Linked DNA regions of Planctomyces sp. SH-PL14. The protein of the gene in region 2 binds, or shares a complex with, the protein of the main gene of each other region. Links are inferred from orthologs where the notes say so. Each region holds a gene or a part of one and is shown on either strand. Other genes may lie near its edges.

Region 1 (5,391 bases), 4.3 Mb from region 2 along the record:
GCGTGGCCGTACTGCCCGATCTCCCTCTGCTTCATCGGCAGCTTCTCGCCCGCCGCGACGAGGATCTGCGACTTGATCAGGTCGATCCCGGTCACCTGCTCCGTCACCGGGTGCTCGACCTGGATCCGGGCGTTGACCTCGATGAAGTAGAAGTTGTTCTCCTGATCGACGATGAACTCGCACGTTCCGGCGTTGTAGTAGCCGGCGGTCTTCGCCAGCCGGACGGCCGCTTCGCAGAGCTGCTCGCGAATCTTCTGCGGCAGGTTCGGCGCCGGGCTCTCTTCAATCAGCTTCTGGTGCTTCCGCTGCATCGTGCAGTCGCGTTCCCACAGGTGCAGCACATTGCCGTGCTGGTCGCCGATGAGCTGGACTTCGACGTGCCGCGGCTTCTGGACGAACTTCTCGATGTAGACCCCGCCGTTCTTGAACGCCTTCTCGGCCTCGTTGGCCGCGGCCTTCAGCTCGACGCGGAGCATCTTCTCGTCCATGGCGGGGCGGATGCCTTTGCCCCCGCCGCCGGCTGTCGCCTTGATCAGGACCGGGTAGCCGATTTCCTTCGCGACCCGGACCGCTTCCTCTTCGCTCTCGACGAGCCCTTCGCTGCCGGGAACGGTCGGGACCTTCGCCTTCCGGGCGATGCGGCGGGCCGCGACCTTGTCACCGAGGGCGTGCATCGCGTCGTGCGGCGGGCCGATGAACTCGATGTTGGCCGCCCGGCACTGCTCGGCGAAGAGGTAGTTCTCCGAGAGGAAGCCATATCCGGGGTGGATCGCGTCGACGTTGCCGACTTCGGCGGCGCTGATGATCCGGTCGACCCGCAGGTAGCTCTCGCTCGCCTGCGCGGGGCCGATGCAGAACGCCTCGTCCGCCATGCTCAGGTAGTGGGCCCCGCGGTCCGCCTCGCTGAAGACGGCGACGGTCTGGATGCCGAGTTCCTTGCAGGCCCGCATGACCCGCAGAGCGATTTCCCCGCGGTTGGCGATCAGGATGCGATTGAACATGAAGGAGAGGCCGAAGGCTGGAGACTGAAGGGGAAGGCCGGAAGCGGGAGGAGCCGCGTCGATCGACGTCCAGCGGCTCCGCGAAGCGATGTCCGGCCTGCCTCCTCCCTGAAACTCGAAGTGCTGCGTGTCGGTGGGCTGCGTGAAAGGCCGCCGGGGTCGCGCAGCGGACGTTCGGGCCGCGCAAGTCCTCTCTCCGCGAGGGAGAGAGGGGACGGGCCCGGGACCGGACGGCGGCGGGTCAGTCCGCCTTCACCAGGAACAGGGTCTGGCCGAATTCCACGGCGTCCCCGTCCTTGGCCAGGATCTTGGTGATCGTTCCGGCAACGTCCGCCTTGATCGGGTTGAAGAACTTCATCGCCTCGACGAGGCAGACGGTCGTATCCGCCTTGACCTTGTCCCCCACCTTGACGAAGGCGGGCTCGCCCGGCTGCGGCGACGCGTAGAACGACCCGACCATCGGGCTCTTGACCGGCGTTCCGACGTCAGCCGCCGGGGCGGCGGGAGCGGCGGCCGCGGGAGCCGCAGCGACCGGAGCCGGCGCGGCGTGAGCCATGGGAGCGGCCGGAAGCGGGATCGACGGGTAGCCGGCCATCGGGTGCATCGGCACGGCGGGCACGAGTTCCTTGGTGCCGCGGCGGAGGAGCCACTGCTGGTCGCCCCGGCGAAGGCGGACTTCGCGAAGGTCGTGCTTCTCCATCAGCTCGATCAGCTGCTGCAGTTTGTCGAGATCGAACGTCTCACTGGACTGGGCCATCGTGGTCTCTAGTGGGAACTTCGCTCAGGTCGCGGAGCGAGATCGGGTCATCGGCTGACGGGGTCGCGGAGGAGCGGTTTGCGGGAGACTCTGGGAGTCTCGTCTCAAACATCTCGGCCGCTTCGCGAGCCGACCCCTGGTCGGAGCGGAGCGCGAAGCTGGAAAAATATAGTGGCGGAGAAGTTCCAGCAACCGACGTCCTGGCCGGCGGGGGCTGGAACGTCTCACGTCCGCCACGCCGCAGCGAAAGAGCCCCGTCATAAGGAGAGAAGCAATTTCCGCAGTCGGTCGTCATTGCCCAGGGAGAGAAGAGTCGACGAGACGGGCCGCAAAGAGGCGACTTCCTTGAGAAAATGTCATCCCTTGCTGATCTCAACTTCCGACATCGATCGGCGCGAGTCAGCTCCGCCTCCTGACCTTGGACACACGCCCGGAGAAACCCTGGGTGGGCGTTTTCCAAGCAGAAACCATGCTCGGGGACCGTTCATCGTGATAGATGGAAGCTCGAACTTTCCCCTTGACGGAGGGGCGCCTCGCAACCGATATTCCAGATGCGATTTGAATTGACAGTTTCCCCGAGGGGAGTACGATTTGAGTCGCACGAGGTTCGTGAAGACCTTCTTTCTGGTGGCACGGAAAGCTGCGGGATTACGACTCTGGTCTCCTGCACACGGGTTTGGCGAACCGGCTTACGAATTCGCTCGTAGTTTCCCAACGCGATTCAAAGCTCTACGGTCCTTGCGGACCCAAAAACCACACGGATCCCTCCTGGATCATTTTCGGGATCAGTCCCGTGTGTTTTGAAGAGTCTTGAGTTCCTGGGAGGCGTCGAGTCTCCTCACGCCTCGGTCCCCGAGGTCGGGGCTTATGGCCCGGTCGTGAGGAGGAGACGAGGAGGCTTGCGTGCCTGGATCCGGTCAGCGTTGGCCGGCTCCGAGTCGTTTTTTTGATGTGCGGCCCGTTGGTTGCACAAGTGTCAAGCTTCGCAGCAGGCGATGAGGTTGCTGCGGTTCGAGTGGGACTTCTGTCAGAACGGCGATTCGACATCCTTCTCAGTCGATTCCAGTTGAGCAGAACGTCTCCTGAGCGAGTGTGTTTGCGGTTTCGCGAACCCTCAATGGTTTCTCCCCGGCAGGTTCCCATGGCAGGAGTGGTTCTCCTGCAGAATCGCCGGACCTCCCTGTGGCGTCGAGTTGCGAGATTTCGGTCATTGTGCTGCGAGTCTGTCCGGAGATGTGGCTGTCGCCTGCGGGTCGAATGCGGATGGCATCGATCCGCTTCCCAGGGTTGGGCGACTTCCAATGCTCCGGACCGTCTGTCCATGTCGGCCAATCTGGACTCCGCTTCGATGCGGTCTTATGTCTTTGTCCATCACTCAAGGAATGGCATTGCCCGAACAGTCCGCTCGCTGATGACTGTTTGAAGTGATCTCTCTGGAACTTTCCATGCCCACCAATCGCTCACGTTCTACGTCCGGCAGCAGCCGGTCGACCACTCCCCGCCGCACCACCCGCAAGAAGGCGGAGCCGGTGGAGTCGATCCCGGAGCAGGACGATGTCGCTCTCGGCTTCGACTACGAAGAATCGGCCGACGCCGACTTCGGCGATGAAGAGCCGGCCGAAGAAGAAGCGGTCGCCGAAGAAGCCCCCAAGAAACGCCGCGCTCCCGCCAAGGCCAAGGCCGCCGCTCCCAAGAAGCGCCGCTCCACCAAGGCCGCCGAAGCCGAGGCCGAAGAAGCTCCGGCTCCCCGCGGCAAGGCCGCCCCGGTCGAAGCGGACGATGACTTCGGCGCCGGGGTCGATGTCCCCGAGCCGACTCCCGCTCCGTCCCCCATGCGGGCCGCGGCCTCCAAGCCGGCTCCGCCGGTGGTCGTGAAAGAGAACACCTACGCCTCGTACGGTCGCGATGACGACGATGAGGCGGACGAATTCGAAGACGGAGATTTCGAAGACGAAGGAGAAACCGCTCAAGGCTCCGGCGAAGGGGGCGAAGAAGGCGATCCCGGCCGCAAGAAGAAGCGCCGTCGCCGTCGTCGCAAAAAGAAGGGCGCCGCTGGTGAAGGGGCTCCCGAAGGGGGAGCCGCTCCGGCCGCTCCTGCGCCTCGTTCCGAAGGTCCGATGGATCGCGGTCCGGGCGGCGGAGGGGGCGGAGGCGGAATGCCGCAGCGGAATTTCCGCGATCGCGGCAACTTCCAGCAGGGTGGCGGAGGCGGTGGCTACCAGGGACGCTACGACCGCGGACCTCAAGGGGGCGGCGGTGGACGCTACCAGCAGGACCGTGGACCGGGCGGCCCCGGCGGGAACCGTTACAACGACCGTCCGCAGCAGCAGCAATACGGCGCCCGTCGTCCTCCCAACCGCGGTGGCATGCCGACCGCCAAGTACCAGCGGAACGCGCCTCCAGTCGATATGGGTGCGGTGCAGACCGGGACTCTGGAAGGGGTCCTCGAACTCCATCCCAAGGGATACGGCTTCCTCCGCGACGCGTCGAACGATTTCGGCGCCCGTGAGACCGACGCCTTCGTCTCCAGCTCGTTCGTCGAGCGGCATCATCTCCGCGAGGGGATTCTGCTGAAGGGTGAAGTCGGACCGGGAAGCCGTGGCCAGGGACCGCGTCTGCTTTCGATCGAGTCGATCGACGGCAAGCCGGTCGAGGACTACGAGGCCCTCAAGCACTTCGACACCTTGACCGCCATCAATCCGTTCGAGCTGATCAAGCTCGAGAGCGGGTCGACGCCGATCAGCATGCGGGTCATGGACCTGCTCTGTCCGATCGGCAAGGGGCAGCGGGCGCTGATCGTCGCTCCGCCCCGCAGCGGTAAGACGATGCTCCTTCAGGACATCGCCAACTCGGTCTCGAAGAACCATCCCGAGATTCACCTCATCGTGCTGCTCATCGACGAGCGGCCCGAGGAAGTGACCGAGATGAAGAAGACGGTTCGGGGCGAGATCATCGCGTCCTCGATGGACCGCGACATCGAGAGCCACGTCCGGATCAGTCAGCTCATCGTCGAACGCGGCAAGCGGATCGCGGAGTCGGGCAAGGACTGCTTCATCCTGCTGGACAGCATCACCCGGACCGCCCGCGCCTTCAACAAGTGGGTCGGCGGCGGCCGCGATGCGAAGATCCAGACCGGTGGTCTCGACGTCCGGGCGATGGAAATCCCCCGCAAGATGTTCGGTACCGCCCGGCGGTTCGAAGAAGGCGGCTCGCTGACCGTCTGTGGAACGTGTCTTGTCGACACGGGAAGCAAGATGGACGACGCGATCTTCCAGGAGTTCAAGGGGACCGGCAACATGGAAATGGTGCTGAGCCGCGACCTGGCCGACCGCCGCATCTGGCCCGCGATCGACATCACGAAGTCCGGCACCCGCCGTGAGGAGAAGCTCCTCTCGCCCGAGGTGTATGACGGGGTGACGATGCTCCGTCGGAGCCTGATCAATATGAACCCGGTCGAGGCGATGGAGCAGCTCAGCCGCACGCTGGCGAAGTTCCCGTCGAACAAGGAGTTCCTCGAGCGGCTGAAGAACATTCTCTAGGAGTCAGTTCACGGCCTAAAGTCGTGATGGACGACTGGGTTCGGCGAAGTGAGATTTGAGTCCTCCGGATGTTTTCATCCGGGGGACTTTTTTT
Region 2 (7,999 bases):
CGGGGGATCACCTCTCCGAGCAGGCGATCCACAGCGTCGACAAGATGGCTTGGGCCGTCGGCGACAAGGCTCCGATTGCCGCCTCGGCGACCGGGGGTCGTCAGACCCGGACCGATGCCGCGTACGGCCACATCTACGACCACTTCGCGGTCGAATACGAGTACGACGACGGCGTTCGCGGGTTTGGCCGGTGCCGTCAGCAGGCCGGGTGCTATCCGGACGTCTCCGACACGATCTATGGGACCAAGGGACTCTGCCACATCCAGAGCGACAAGGCCCGGATCGAAGGGGAGAAGCCGTGGAGCTCGGACAAGCTCGGCGGCGATATGTATCAGCTGGAGCACAACGCGTTGTTCGCGGCGATCCGGAAGGGTGAGCCGATCAACAATGGCGCGTACATGGTCAACAGCACGCTGATGACGATCCTGGGCCGCGAAGCTGCTTACACGGGCAAGCGGATCACCTGGGAGGACCTGCTCAAGTCGGAGACGAAGCTGGGCCCGTCGGAATATGCCTGGACGGATCTCCCGGTCGCTCCGGTGGCGATGCCGGGCGTGAAGGCGTAAGCGGGTCGCTTCATCGCGATGAATCCTTCGACCCCTCGGCGAACATTCGCCGAGGGGTCTTTTCATTGCCGCTCGAACAACCTGCGTGCCGGCACGACTCCCATAGCTCAAACCCAACGTGCGACGGCAGCCTGGGGTCAAGGGGGCCCCGCCCCCTTGCCGCCGGAGGCACTTCCATGAGGAACCGTGGGACACAACGGACGTCCCCCTTGTGGGACCAGCGTTGAGGACTCCCTCACATCACACAGCTGGCTTTGCAATCTCCGCAGGTTGGTGAGGGGCATCCGGCACGTTGTCCGCGTCTGGACACGATCTCCTTCAGACATCTCCCGACGGCCAAGCCTCCGGCGGGCAAAGGGGCGTTGCCCCTCTGCACTCCCCACCAGGGTGCCCCTGGACCCGGTTCAACAACGCTTTCCTTCCCTCACGCCACTCTCCGTAGACCCGCCGCATCACCAACCAGTATTCTTGAAACTGCGCCGATCGCTTCGCTAGATCCTCCGGTTTTTCCAACCAGAGATCGCGTTGGAGACTCTCATGACAGGATGCCGGCTTCAGGGACTGAACAGGTGGAGAACAGCCACCGCGCTGACCCTCCTCCTGCTCCTCCCCAGCACTCTGCCGGCCCAGTTCAACTTCCCCCAGGCCGAACCCGCCGCCAGCCCCGAAGTCATCCACGCCCAGCAAATGCCGCGCGACTACCGCGCGCAATCGCTGCTCCTCGAAGTCGAAGCCGCCCTCGCCAGCGGAGCCGACGGATACGCCAAGGCCGCCGAATCCCTCCAGGAACTCCTCGACCAACCCTACGACTACTTCCTCCTCGCCGACTACCGCGTCGACAAAGGAATGCGGGCCCGGATCGACGAACTCCTCGCCCGCTCCCCCGCCGAATTCCGCGCCGTCTACGACCGCCAGTTCAATCCCGAAGCCCGCAAGCTCTTCGATCAGGCCCTCACCGATCGAAGCGTCGCCGGCCTCGCCGAAGTCGTCCGCCGGTTCGGCTGGACCTCCACCGGCGAAGCCGCCCTCGCTGGCCTCGCCAACGCCCTCGCCGACCAGGGTGAGTTCGACCGCGCCGCCCGTGTCCTCGATGGACACCTCGCCCGCCGCCAGCGCCTTCCCGACCGCCCCGACCTCGCCCTCTCCGCCGCCCAGTTCTGGCGAGCCTCCGGCGACGAACTCGCCGCCGCCAACGTCCTCGCCCGCCTGAAAGCCGCCCACCCCGCTCCGGTCTCGGCCCTCGGCCGCCAGGGGCCCCTCTTCGACGGGGCAGGGGACGCCCCGCGCTGGCTCACCCAGGTGACCGGCGTCGCCCCGCGCGCGCCCCTGGAATCGGCCGTACAGGAATGGCGCCTCCCCCGCGGCTCCGCCTCCGGGCCGACCCGCGCGATGCCCGCTTCGCCGATCGCCCGCGGCGCGTGGGCCGGAACGCTGATCGACGGTTTCGACATCGATCCGATCTTCCCCACCGAGCCCGGCATCCTGGCCAACGTCAAGTCCGTGCAGGACAAGCTCAAGGGGCTGGAAGAGAAGTTCGTCGCGCAGAACCTCCTCAAGCAGCCGCTGGCCCCCGCCGGAATGCCGCTCGTCGTCGGCGGGACGGTGATCGTCTCCGGGCCCGCCTCGCTCAAGGCCTTCGACGCCCGGACCGGCGCGTTCCGCTGGACCACCGTCGAGGTCGACGGCACGTTCCAGACACTGAACCGCCTCAACACCAAGACCGACGGCTCGCTGATTCCCAGCCGGCTGCTCGACGCATTCCTCTCCCAACGGGCGTGGGTCAACCGCACCGCCGCAAACCTCTCCTCCGACGGACGCCGCGTCTACGCCATCGTCGACACGGGGATGATGGTCTCGCCGCGGACGCTTCCCTTCGGTCCGATGGTCGCCCGCAACGCCCCGCCCCCCCGGTCCGACAACCGCCTCGTCGCCTTCGACATCGCGACGGAAGGGACGATCCGCTGGAGCATGGGAGGCCGCCCCTCCGTCGGAGGGCTCGCCGACTTCCCGCCCGGCCCCCGCGACCAGCCGACCCCAGCCGATGATCTTCCGGTGGGCCTGCCGGGAGTCTACTTCCTGGGGCCGCCGCTGCCGGCGGACGACGTCCTGTATGTCCTGGGCGAGGACCGGGGCCAGGTGAAACTGTTCGCCCTTTCGCCCGATCCCGCCGCCGCGCACGGCGAAGTCCTGTGGTCGCTCCCCCTGCTGAACCCGACGACCAACGCGTCGCTGCTCGACAACGTCCCCCGGCGGATGGGGGGGCTGATGCCGGTCCTCGACAAGGGGCTCCTCGTCTGCGAGCTCGCGGACGGCGTCGTCACCGCGGTCGATCCGACGCTCCGCAGCGTCGTCTGGTCGCACCGCTACCGGCCGGCCGATCCGCAGCCCAACCGCAATCTGATGTTCATGCAGCAGATCAACGCCGGCCATAACGGCGAAGACATGGTCGTACAGGACCAGATGCGGGAGATCGGTTGGTGGGACTCGCTCCCGACAATCGCCGGCCGGACCGTGCTCCTGACCCCCAACGACGACAACCGCCTCCACGCCCTCGATCTCGAAACCGGCACCCCGCTCTGGCCTCCGCGGGAGCGCGGGGAAGGGCTCTACATCGCCGCCGCCGAGCCGGACCGGGTGATCGTGGTGGAACAGCGGGCCGTGGAGGCCCGCGAGATCGCGTCATGGAAACTCCTGTGGCGGTGCTCCCTCGACGCCCCCGGCGTCTCCGGTCGCGGCTTCCGCCAGGACGGGCGGCTCACGCTCCCCCTCGCCCAGGGGGAACTCGCCACGATCGACCTCCGGAACGGGCAGATCCTCGCCCAGTCCGCACTGCCGGACGGGGTCCGGTCGACCAACCTCGCGGCCGGGAACGGGCAGATCATTCTCCAGACGGCAACGCGCGTCTGCGGCCTCCCCGCGCTCGACCGCGCGCGGCAGGAGATCGAGGCCACCCTCGCCAAGAACCCCCGCGATCCCGACGCCCTCTCCGACCGCGGAACGCTGCGGCTCCACGAAGGGAGCAGCTCCGAAGGACAGCAGGATCTCCGGACGGCGCTCGAAGCCCGGGATTCCGCCGCGACCCGCCGCCTCCTCGTCCAGTCGCTCCTGGCGGTCCTGAGAATGGACTACGCCCGCGGCCAGGTCCACGTGGAGGAGATCCGCAAACTGGCGCAGGATCCCGAGCAGAAGTTCTGGCTCCACCTGGCGAGCGCCGAGGGGCTCGAGAAAGCGGGACGGACGGCGGAGGCTCTCGACGAGTACCTGCAGATCCCGTTTGCCCCGGGCTCCCAAGAGCTGGAAGCGAACCTGTCGGTCTCCAATGAGCGGTGGATCCGCGGACGGATCGAACGGCTTCTCTCGTCGGCCGCGAATGCCGCCGAGCTGAGGGAATCGGCCCGCGCCTGGATCGAAACGGTCCGCCAGAAGGACGCCTCCCTCGCATTCGCGGCCCTTGAGCGGGGCGGACTGAGCCCCCAGCTCGCGCGGTCGATCTCCGAACTTCCCATCCCCGACGGCAACCTCCGCGCGGAGCGACAGCTCGAACAGCTCCTCTGGCAGGTCGCGGCCCGGCCGACGGCCGACGAGTCCGCGGCGGTCGCCGCCGCCCGGCTCGTGGAGCTCCGGCTGCGGCGGGGGAAGGCGGAGCCGGTCAGCGATCTCCTCGACCGGTTCGAAACGGACTGGGCTCAGGTCAAGGTCCGCGGCGAGACGACGGGCGAGCAGCTCCTCAAACAGTGGCAGGGGGACGCCGCGATGGGGGGAGCGCTCGTGCTCCGACCGAAGTGGGAAACGGCGGTGATGGAATCCGACGCCCCGACCGAAGGCTCGGCCGACGCGAAGTTCACGCCGGTTCTCGTCCGGGGGCCGACCCGCGGGCCGCTCGACGGATGGCAGTTCGCGGTCTCGTCGGACGGACAGACTCTCACGGCGCGGGACCGCTACGGGTTCGACACGCAGCTCGGAGCGGCCACCGGCGTGGAGCCGGGGCACGGGCTCTTCGGAGCTCGGTACGTCGCCCCGATCGGCCGGATGGTGGTCTATGTCTCGGTCGACCGGGTCCTGGTCGTCGACTCCGCAACCGGTGAATCAGTCCTCAACGAGCCGCTCGTCGACACCCCGCAGTCGCAGTTCTCCGGCCAGCTCCGCGGACGATCGATCATGCCCGAAGAGCTGCGGGAAGGGATCCGGGCGCCGCTCGTCCCGGGACCGACCGGGGCAGGGCACTGCGGCAACGTCGGCCAGCCGACGTTCGACTCCCTGTGCTACCAGCGTGGCAATCGCCTGTTCTGCGTCCACCCGGCAACCGGCCAGCTGCACTGGACGCGAAGCGAGCTCCCGGAAGGGTGCGAGATCCTGATGGACGAGGAATACGTCGTCCTGTGCGCTCCATTCTCTCCGCTGCTCCAGATCTACCGGACCGCCGACGGGGCGCAGGTTGGGGAAGCGTCGGTCCCCAAGGACGTCGTCCGCAGCCGCCGCGGAGCGGAGTGGGGACGGCACATCCTGGCCGCCGCGGTGAGCAAAGAGGGGATCCGCTACCGGATGTTCGATCCCGTCAAGAAGGCCGACGTCTGGAACCGCGCCTTCCCGCCGGGGACGGAGTGGACCTCCGCGGATGGCGAGAACCTCGCGTTCCTGACTCCGGAAGGGGCGTTCGAGATCGTCCATTTCCGGACCGGTGAGACGCTCTTCCGGACGGAGCTGGCCGCGATTCCGAAGCTCGACGGGTTCGTCGTCCGGGACGACGGCCACCGGTACGGGATCTTCACGTGGACCTACGGCAACACCGGATACCGGGAGCAGCCCGACAAGTCCGATCCGCGGCGGCGGCAGATCCATGCTTACAGCCTGGCCCGGCACTTCGAGTCGTACCTGCGGACGGAGTTCACGGGGCCGCTGTTCGTGGTGGGGCACGATGGCCGGAAGATCTGGCAGCGGGACGCGGCGCAGTACCGGGCGCTGATCGTGAGCAACAACTGTCCCGCCCGCTGGCCGTTCCTGATGGTGCTGGAGGAGAAGGATCTCGATACGAAGACCTGGACCGCTTCGGTCGATGTCGTCGACACGCGGAAGGGGACGACGATTCAGTCGCAGGAGCTCTCGCGGCTGCGGAACAAGGAGTATTACCAGTGGAAGGCGGAGGCGCTCAATCGCCTGAGTGTCGAGCACAGTATGAACGTGTTCGACATTCGTCTGTACGATCCGTCGAACGCGGCGGACGCGGAGCGGGCGAAGAGTCGGAGGAACCGCAAGAAGCCGGAGGTTCCGAAGGAGGGGCCGCCGCCGCAGACGGAGCCCGCGCGAGAGATTTAAACCGCATGCTGGCCGACGCGGTTCTGTTGGCTCAAACCCAACGTGCCACGGCCGCTGGGGTCAAGGGGGCCTCGCCCCCTTGCCGCCGGAGGCACTTCCATGAGGAACCGTGGGACACAACGGACGTCCGTTTTGTGGTCCCGGCTATGAGGACTCCCTCAATCGACACCGCTTGCTTTGCAATCCCCGCGGGTTGGTGAGGGGGCATCCGGCACGTTGTCCCCGCTTGGACATGTGCTCCTTCAGACAGTCCCCGACGGCTAGGCCTCCGGCGGGCAAGGGGCATTCTGCCCCCTGCACCCCCTGACCAGGGTGCCCCTGGACCCGGTGATCTACCGCGTGCAGTAGTCGATGATCCGCGAAATCTCCGTCCGGAGCTCCGGACGAGGAATAATGCGGTCGACAAAGCCCTTCTTCAGCAGGAACTCGCTCTTCTGGAAGCCCTCGGGAAGCTTCTGCTTGACCGTCGCCTCGATGACCCGCGGCCCGGCGAAGCCAATCAGCGCCTCCGGCTCAGCGATCACGATGTCCCCCAGCGAAGCGAAACTGGCGGCCACACCACCCATCGTCGGGTTCGTCAGGACAGAAATGTAGAGCCCGCCGCATTCGTGATAACGGGCCAGCGCCGCCGAAACCTTCCCCATCTGCATGAGCGAGAAAATCCCCTCGTGCATCCGGGCTCCGCCCCCCGAACCGCTGATGATGAGGAGCGGCAGCTTCTGTTTCGTCGCCTCTTCGATCGCCCGCGTCAGCTTCTCGCCAACGACCGAGCCCATGCTCCCCATGATGAACGAGGAGTCGGTCAGGCCGAAGACGAGCGGACGGCCCCGCATATACCCCTTGCCGACGACGCACGCGTCGTTCATCCCCGTCTTCTTCTGCTCCTCGACCAGACGGACCTTGTAGGCCTTCTTGTCCGTGAACCCGAGCGGATCGACCGGCATGAGGTTCGGGAACCACTCTTCAAACGAGTCCGCGTCCAGCAGCTGCGCGATCCGCAACTTGGCCGGGACGTAGAAGTGATGGCCGCACTCCAGGCAGAGGTTCAGGTTCTGCTCGAGGTGCTTGCGGAAGTTCGGCGCCTGGCAGCGCTCGCAGCGGATCCACAGCCCCTCGGGAACGCCACGTTTCTTGCGCGGCTCTTTCAGCGGCGCAGGGGCATCCGGAGGAGACTGAGGCAGACCGTTCTCGGTCGCGTTGACGGCGTCCGCATCCATTTCGGGATCCCGGGAGGGAAAAGCCAGGTTCAAAAGGCGAGGGCCGAGGGCGTTTCGCGCTCAGCTCTCACCCTGAACTCTCGACCCCGGACCTCCACCGTGCGTCCGAGACGGTCACTGCTGTGCCACGCCCCGCCACCACAAAAACGGGTTGGAGGAAGTCAGGAGATCATCGGAACGTTCCGCGTCCGCGTCAACAAACTCGACGAGCTGCCGGGAACATCCTCCCGTATGGGGACCGCAGAACTCGGGCTGCTTCCCCTTGAGGACCGAGACGATCACGGTCGCCACCGGCTCCGAAGCGACAATGGCGAAACTCTCGTCCCGCCGCATCGGCTTCCGGAGGCCCCGATGGACCCGCTGATAGACGTCCTCGCACGACTCCCCTTCGGGAGGGCAGATCGCCTCCGGCTCGTCTTCCCACTGCTTGAAGACGCGAGGCTGCTTGCGGCGGATCTCGTCGACGAGCATCCCCTGCCACAATCCCAGATGGGCATTGCAGAGCCCGGGGATCGGCTGAACGGGGACATCGAGGATCTCGCCGACCGCCTCGGCCGTAGAGCGGGCCGGCTCGGAAGGAGAGGTGTAGATGACGTCGAGATCGTGGCCGCGAAGCTGATTCACGATCTCGTTAATCTGCGACCGGCCCCGCTCGGTGAGCGGGAGGTCGAGGGCCCCTTGAATCCGATGCTGGACATCGAAATCCGTTTCGCCGGGGCGAATCACAATCTGTGACATGGAACCCGAAGGCTCTCAATGTGCGCCGCGGCGACCCTGCTCGGCAAGTTGCCTGAGCTCGTTGATCGCCGTGCGGTAGTCGGGCTGGTCGAAAATGGCGCTACCCGCCACAAACACATCCGCGCCAGCCTCAGCCGCGGAAGCGATGGTCTTTGTCCCGATCCC
Region 3 (5,539 bases), 560 kb from region 2 along the record:
GATCCCGATCGGCCCGGATCGCGATGCCGAGTGGTTCGAGCGGATGGCTCCGCTGCTGGCGGCCATCGAGCTTGCGATCCAGAGCGGCGACCTCGTCCCCGTCTGGGAGTCGGAGTCGCACGTGCTGCTGGAGCGGCGGCGCGGGCCGACGAACTGAGTAGGCCGGCCATCCTCGATTCGAGCGTGAACGCCGCCTGCCGCACACACTCCCCTGCCCTGGCGCCCAGCCCCCGTCGACGTCTTGAAACGGCCTGGGAAATCCCTTCAATCCAGCCGCGACAGGCCGTCGTCAAATCGACATCGAATTCGGATCGCCGAGGCGCTCCCTTCGGCACGGTTGGCCGGGGCGGTTGCGGGCCGTCCGTCACAGTCGGCAAAGATTGCCACCCGCCCCTTCGCTCGATTCCTTCGCCCCCGCATGGCACGCCGGCTGCTTTTCCTTCGCCACGTCAGTCAGTCCCGTGATCCTCGAAGAACGCGGGACCGTAATCGATGGCGGCCGCAACGCTCAGTTGATCACGCGGCCGAATGTGAGGAGCTCAGTGTCATGTCGACCAACATCCTTCCCAAGACGATCGCCACCCTGATCCTGACCCTCGGCGTCGCGCACGCCGCATCCGCCGAAGCGCCGGCCCGGTACCGTCAGGTCTCGTACAACGCCGAGTCCAGCGTCGCCGTGACTGCGGCGGTTTCGACGACCCGCTCCGCCTCGAACTCGTTCGTGAACGCGAGCGAACGGCCGATCACCCTGCTGATCGACCCGAACCTGGCGAGCTACCAGGGGGGCGGAGAAGCGTCCGCCTGGATGTCGGCCCGGCCGCGGCCGGCCGCCTCCGCGCCGAGCACGATTCCCGCCCGCCCGCGGTTCTGGTCTTCGGCGCCGTCGGCGATGCAGAGCCGGTTCGACGACATCAAGCTGCGGTAGTCGGGCGCGTCGGTGCGATGGATCCCTCGCATCGACGCCCGTCCGGGTCAAGGGATCCGACACGAACGCTCTCGGGCTCTATGTCGCCGCCGCTTCGGCGACCGCTTCCACGCTCTTCTCTTCGAATGCCCCGATCTTGCGGAACTTTCCGTAGCGATGATCGAGGAGCTGGGTCTTGTCCATCTGCGAGAGGGACTTGAGGGCGACGTTCAACGACGCCTTGAGGTTCGCGGCGGTCCGGCGATGGTCGCGATGAGCGCCGCCGAGCGGCTCGGGAATCACTTCGTCAATGATGCCGAACGACAGCAGGTCCTTGCCCGTGAACCGCAGGGCGTGGGCCGCCTTGTCCGCAAACCGCTGATGCTTCCAGAGAATGCTTGCGCAGCCCTCGGGGCTGATGACGGAGTAGTACGAGAACTGGAGCATCGCGACGTGATCGCCGATACCGATCCCGAGCGCCCCGCCCGATCCCCCTTCCCCGATCACGACGCAGACGATCGGCGTCGCGACGCGGGACATTTCCCGCAGGTTGTAGGCGATCTGGTACGCCTGCCCCCGTTCCTCGGCCCCGATCCCCGGATAGGCGCCGGCGGTGTCGATGAGGCAGATGATCGGCAGCCCGTACTTGGCCGCCATCTGCATTTTCGAGAGGGCCTTGCGGTAGCCTTCGGGGTGGGCCATCCCGTAATTGTGTTCGACCCGCTCCTTGAGGTTCCGCCCCTTCTGCTGGGCGATGAGCATGACCCGTGTGTCGTCGAGCTTGGCGAAGCCGGTCAGGATGGCCCGGTCGTCGCTGAAGGCCCGGTCGCCGTGGAGCTCGACGAACTCGTCGAACACAAGCTCGATGTAGTCCGACGCCTTGGGCCGCATGTCGTGCCGTGAGAGCTGGACCACTTCCCACGGATTCAGGTTGTCGAACACCTCCCGCTTGAGGCGGGCGATCTCGACCCGCATCTGCCGGATGGCGTCGCGGGTGGTTTCGGAGGGATTCGCCTGGGACTCCAGTCGCTCGAGCTGCGTCTCCAGATCGAAGATCGGACGCTCGAACGGGAGAGGAATGGGGAGGGACATGAACGGCTGCCGGAACTTGGAAAACACGCGAAACAGCGAATCGTGGCCAATCCGTCGCCGCGTGTAAAGCGGTTCCGGGCGGCAGGAAGCGGCGGCGGTCGGCTGCCCGAACCGGCCGATTGGCCTACACTTCGGCGCCGCGGCCCCGGCCGGAGCCGGCCGCCGTCCCTTTTCGACATCGAGGTTTCCGTGAAAATCGAACACGTCGCCCTGAACGTTCCCGATCCGCTGGCGATGGCGCGGTGGTATGTCGATCACCTGGGATTCACGGTCAAGCGGCGGTTCATGGAGCGTCCCTGGGGTCACTTCCTGGCGGACGACAGCGGCAAGGTGATGCTCGAACTCTACGGGAACACCGACGCGGCGAGCCTCGACCTCCCGGGCATCGCTCCGCCGGCCCTGCACTTCGCCTTCGTCTCGAAGGACGTCGAGGGGGACGTGAAGCGCCTGACCGCTGCCGGGGCCACGCTCGTCAGCGGACCGGAGTCCGCCTCCAACGGCGACCGCCTGGCGATGCTGCGGGATCCCTGGGGGGTCTGCCTCCAGCTGGTGAAGCGATCGGAGCCGATGGTCTGAACCGCGGCCGCGGCCTCAGCGGAGCCCGACGGAAGCCTCCCGCGCCCTTTTCCCGCCCCCTAAGACGGCACGCGGCCCGGCGGTCACGAAGGACTGTGCCCTAACCGCTTCCCTGCAAAGGCCTTTTCGCGACGGGTCGCAACAAACAAATTGAACTGCCGCTCTCGGGCTCCTAGGATGAAATCGCAGGCCCGACGTTCCCTTCCGACCCAGCAGGTGAACATTGCCTCAGAAATTGCTGATCGATGCCGACCCGGGAATCGGGGACGCGCTGGCCATTGCCCTGGCAGTGGTCGATCCGGACCTGGAGGTCCTGGCCATCACCGGAACGGCGGGCTGCGTCGCCGGGGATATCGCCTGCCGGAACATCCTGACGGTGATTTCGCATCTCGATCCCCCCCGCTGGCCCCGGTTCGGCCACGGCGAAGGCCCCCGCAAGATCGGCCGCGGCGACCAGCATTTTCCCAATCCGCAGCTGCTGCATGGGGCCAACGGCCTGGGGGATTGTGCCACGGTCGATGTGGAACACCACCAGAAGCATGAGGCGGCCAAGGTCCTCATCGACTGCGTCAAGGGGGCGCCCGGCGAGTGCGTTCTCCTGACGTTGGGGCCCCTCACCAACATCCAGCGGGCGGTCGAGCTCTTCCCGGAATTCCTCCAGCAGCTCAGCGGCTTCGTCTGCCTCGGGGGCTCGGCCGTGGGCCTGGGCGACCTGCACGCGGCGGTCGAGTTCAACGTCGGCGCGGATCCCGAGGCGGCCCGATCGGTGCTGGGGGTTCTCTCCAGCAAGCTCCTGATTCCGCTCGAAGTGTCGCGGCAGATGACCCTCTCGTTCGACCAGTTCGAACGCCTGAAGTCGCGGGGAAACCGCCTCAACGGGCTGCTTGAGCAGCTCATTCCCTTCGGCCTGCGGGCCAGCCGCCAGCACCTGGGACTGGAAGGGCTTCTGTTGCCGGAAGTCGTCGCCCTGGCGGCAGTTCGGCATCCCGAGATCTTCGAAAAGGAAGACGGGATCGTCGATGTCGAGCTGCATGGGGAACTGACGCGGGGGATGACGGTCTTCGACCGCCGCCGCTCCGGACCCCGCGAGGCGAACATCAGCCATGCGACCGCCGTCGAGACGGAGGCGGTCCTCGACTACATCGCTCGGCTGATCCGCTCCTGAGACGGCCCTTCCGCGAATCCCCGGCTTCGGGAGGCCGCTTTCCTTCCCGCTGCTCCGCGCTCAATGGGTCGGCTCCTCCACTTGGGCCGCGCATCCCTTCCGCCATTCCGCCGGCCTGCGCGATCGCTACAAAGCCCCCTCCCGGCAAGCTCGTTGTCACTCTTTCCAGAGGTTGCGACTGGCACATTTCAGCCAAGTGGTGTGCGTGCGCCGGAGATTCTCGAATTCTTCTCCAGCGAGAGCAGAAGAATTGAAGTCGCTGCCTGCCCCCCCGAAGATGGCCCCCGCACACCACCCCTGAGCCATTGGCAGTTGTGACGGAAAGGCGGCCGAGATGCTGGTTCCCGACTTCTTTAATGTCGAGTTCGTCGAGGACGCCGAACTTCAGTCGAACACCATGACCGCCCCTCTGAGCGTGATCCGTGAGATCCGTTCGGCGATCCCGGGACTGGCGATCAACCTGATGGTCGGCTTCGACGAGCGTGTCTATGTCTCCTCAGACCTTTACGAAGCGTTCAATGTCTGGAGCAGCCAGCAGACCGACGCCGAAAGCATGAACTGACATTTTTCCCGCTCCACGGCGACTTCACAGTCCCGGCGGAACCGCGTTCTTCGTTGAGAACGCGGTTCCGCCGGGATTTTCGTTTTGCGGGCCGTACCTCTGCTCCTCCCCCGCCCCGCCGCCGAGGCCGGATTGGTCAATTCGGGGCTTTGCGGTATCGTGCGGGACTGGTTTTTCAGGAGTTCCGCGCACGGAAGTGTCATGGCCCGGCTGCGACTGTTTGAAGCGTTTGGGATCGAGCTCGAATACATGCTGGTGGCGGCGGACACGCTCGACGTCCGCCCGATCGCCGACGCCGTCCTCTCCGCCCAGGCGGGGGGAGAGATCACCTCGGACGTCGAATTCCCGGACATCACGTGGTCGAACGAACTCGTGCGCCACGTGATCGAGCTCAAGACGAGCGAGCCGCGGGCGAATCTCGACGGGCTGGCGGGGGCGATGCAGTCCCACGTCGACCGGATCGAGGCCCTGGCGAAGCCGCTGGGAGCACGGTTGCTGCCGACGGCCATGCACCCGTGGATGAATCCCGGGAAGGAAATGGAGCTCTGGCCGCACGACAACCACGTCATCTATGAGACGTTCAACCGGATTTTCGACTGCCGGGGGCACGGGTGGGCCAACCTGCAGAGCATGCACATCAACCTTCCCTTCGCGGACGACGCGGAGTTCGGCCGGCTCCACGCGGCGATCCGGCTCATCCTTCCGATCCTCCCGGCCCTCGCCGCCAGTTCGCCGATGGTGGACGGCCGCGTCACGGGAATCCTCGACAACCGACTTGAGGTCTACCGGACAAACTCCCGCCGGATCGCGTCCGTGACCGGCCGCGTTATCCCCGAGCCTGTCTACAGCGAGGCGGAGTATCGCCGGCTGATTTTCGAACCGATGTTCCGGGACATTGCGCCGTACGATGCCGACGGGGTTCTTCAGCAAGAGTTCCTGAACGCCCGCGGCGCGATTGCCCGTTTCAGCCGGGGGGCGATCGAGATTCGCGTCCTCGATCTGCAGGAGTCGCCGGCGGTCGACCTGGCGGTGGCGCGAATTGTCATCGATGTTCTGAAGCGGCTCGTCTCTGAGGAGTGGACTCCCCTCGCACGGCAGCAGGCGATCGGCGTTGATCCGCTTGAGCGGATCCTGTTGCGGACGATCCGCGAGGCGGAGGTGGCCGAGGTCGACGATTCTGAGTACCTGGCGCAGTTTGGCGTCCGGGACGTCCGGTCGATCACCGCCGCGGAGCTCTGGC

What was found. Proteins that work in one complex are often made in the same cells at the same time.
Region 1: the proteins of accD (region 2) and accB are in contact, whole or in part, in a solved structure (PDB 8UXZ), measured with the Escherichia coli proteins. The link is inferred for Planctomyces sp. SH-PL14 from one-to-one orthologs.
Region 3: the proteins of accD (region 2) and VT03_RS27430 are in contact, whole or in part, in a solved structure (PDB 8UXZ), measured with the Escherichia coli proteins. The link is inferred for Planctomyces sp. SH-PL14 from one-to-one orthologs.

What each region holds. Positions count from the first base shown.
Region 1 is NZ_CP011270.1:3,373,802-3,379,192, forward strand. The notes cover bases 1-2,815. They hold accB (acetyl-CoA carboxylase biotin carboxyl carrier protein), read right to left. Parts: upstream 1,759-2,815; coding sequence 1,243-1,758; downstream 1-1,242. Other genes in these bases: accC (acetyl-CoA carboxylase biotin carboxylase subunit), read right to left, coding at 1-1,001. Outside these bases: transcription termination factor Rho, read left to right, coding at 3,204-5,297. UniProt on the Escherichia coli protein: This protein is a component of the acetyl coenzyme A carboxylase complex; first, biotin carboxylase catalyzes the carboxylation of the carrier protein and then the transcarboxylase transfers the carboxyl group to form malonyl-CoA.
Region 2 is NZ_CP011270.1:7,693,835-7,701,833, reverse strand. What follows is about bases 5,155-7,999. They hold accD (acetyl-CoA carboxylase, carboxyltransferase subunit beta), read right to left. Parts: upstream 7,097-7,999; coding sequence 6,212-7,096; downstream 5,155-6,211. Other genes in these bases: rpe (ribulose-phosphate 3-epimerase), read right to left, coding at 7,850-7,999; VT03_RS29630 (histidine phosphatase family protein), read right to left, coding at 7,211-7,834; VT03_RS29640 (PQQ-binding-like beta-propeller repeat protein), read left to right, coding at 5,155-5,879. Also shown: VT03_RS29645 (Gfo/Idh/MocA family protein), read left to right, coding at 1-566; more of VT03_RS29640, read left to right, coding at 1,104-5,154.
Region 3 is NZ_CP011270.1:7,128,474-7,134,012, reverse strand. Bases 1-2,963 are described here. They hold VT03_RS27430 (acetyl-CoA carboxylase carboxyltransferase subunit alpha), read right to left. Parts: upstream 1,997-2,963; coding sequence 1,004-1,996; downstream 1-1,003. Other genes in these bases: VT03_RS27420 (nucleoside hydrolase), read left to right, coding at 2,796-2,963; VT03_RS27425 (VOC family protein), read left to right, coding at 2,186-2,572; VT03_RS27435 (hypothetical protein), read left to right, coding at 548-925; VT03_RS27440 (glycosyltransferase family 87 protein), read left to right, coding at 1-157. In the rest of the region: more of VT03_RS27420, read left to right, coding at 2,964-3,737; VT03_RS27415 (hypothetical protein), read left to right, coding at 4,072-4,299; VT03_RS27410 (glutamate-cysteine ligase family protein), read left to right, coding at 4,501-5,539. UniProt on the Escherichia coli protein: Component of the acetyl coenzyme A carboxylase (ACC) complex. First, biotin carboxylase catalyzes the carboxylation of biotin on its carrier protein (BCCP) and then the CO(2) group is transferred by the carboxyltransferase to acetyl-CoA to form malonyl-CoA.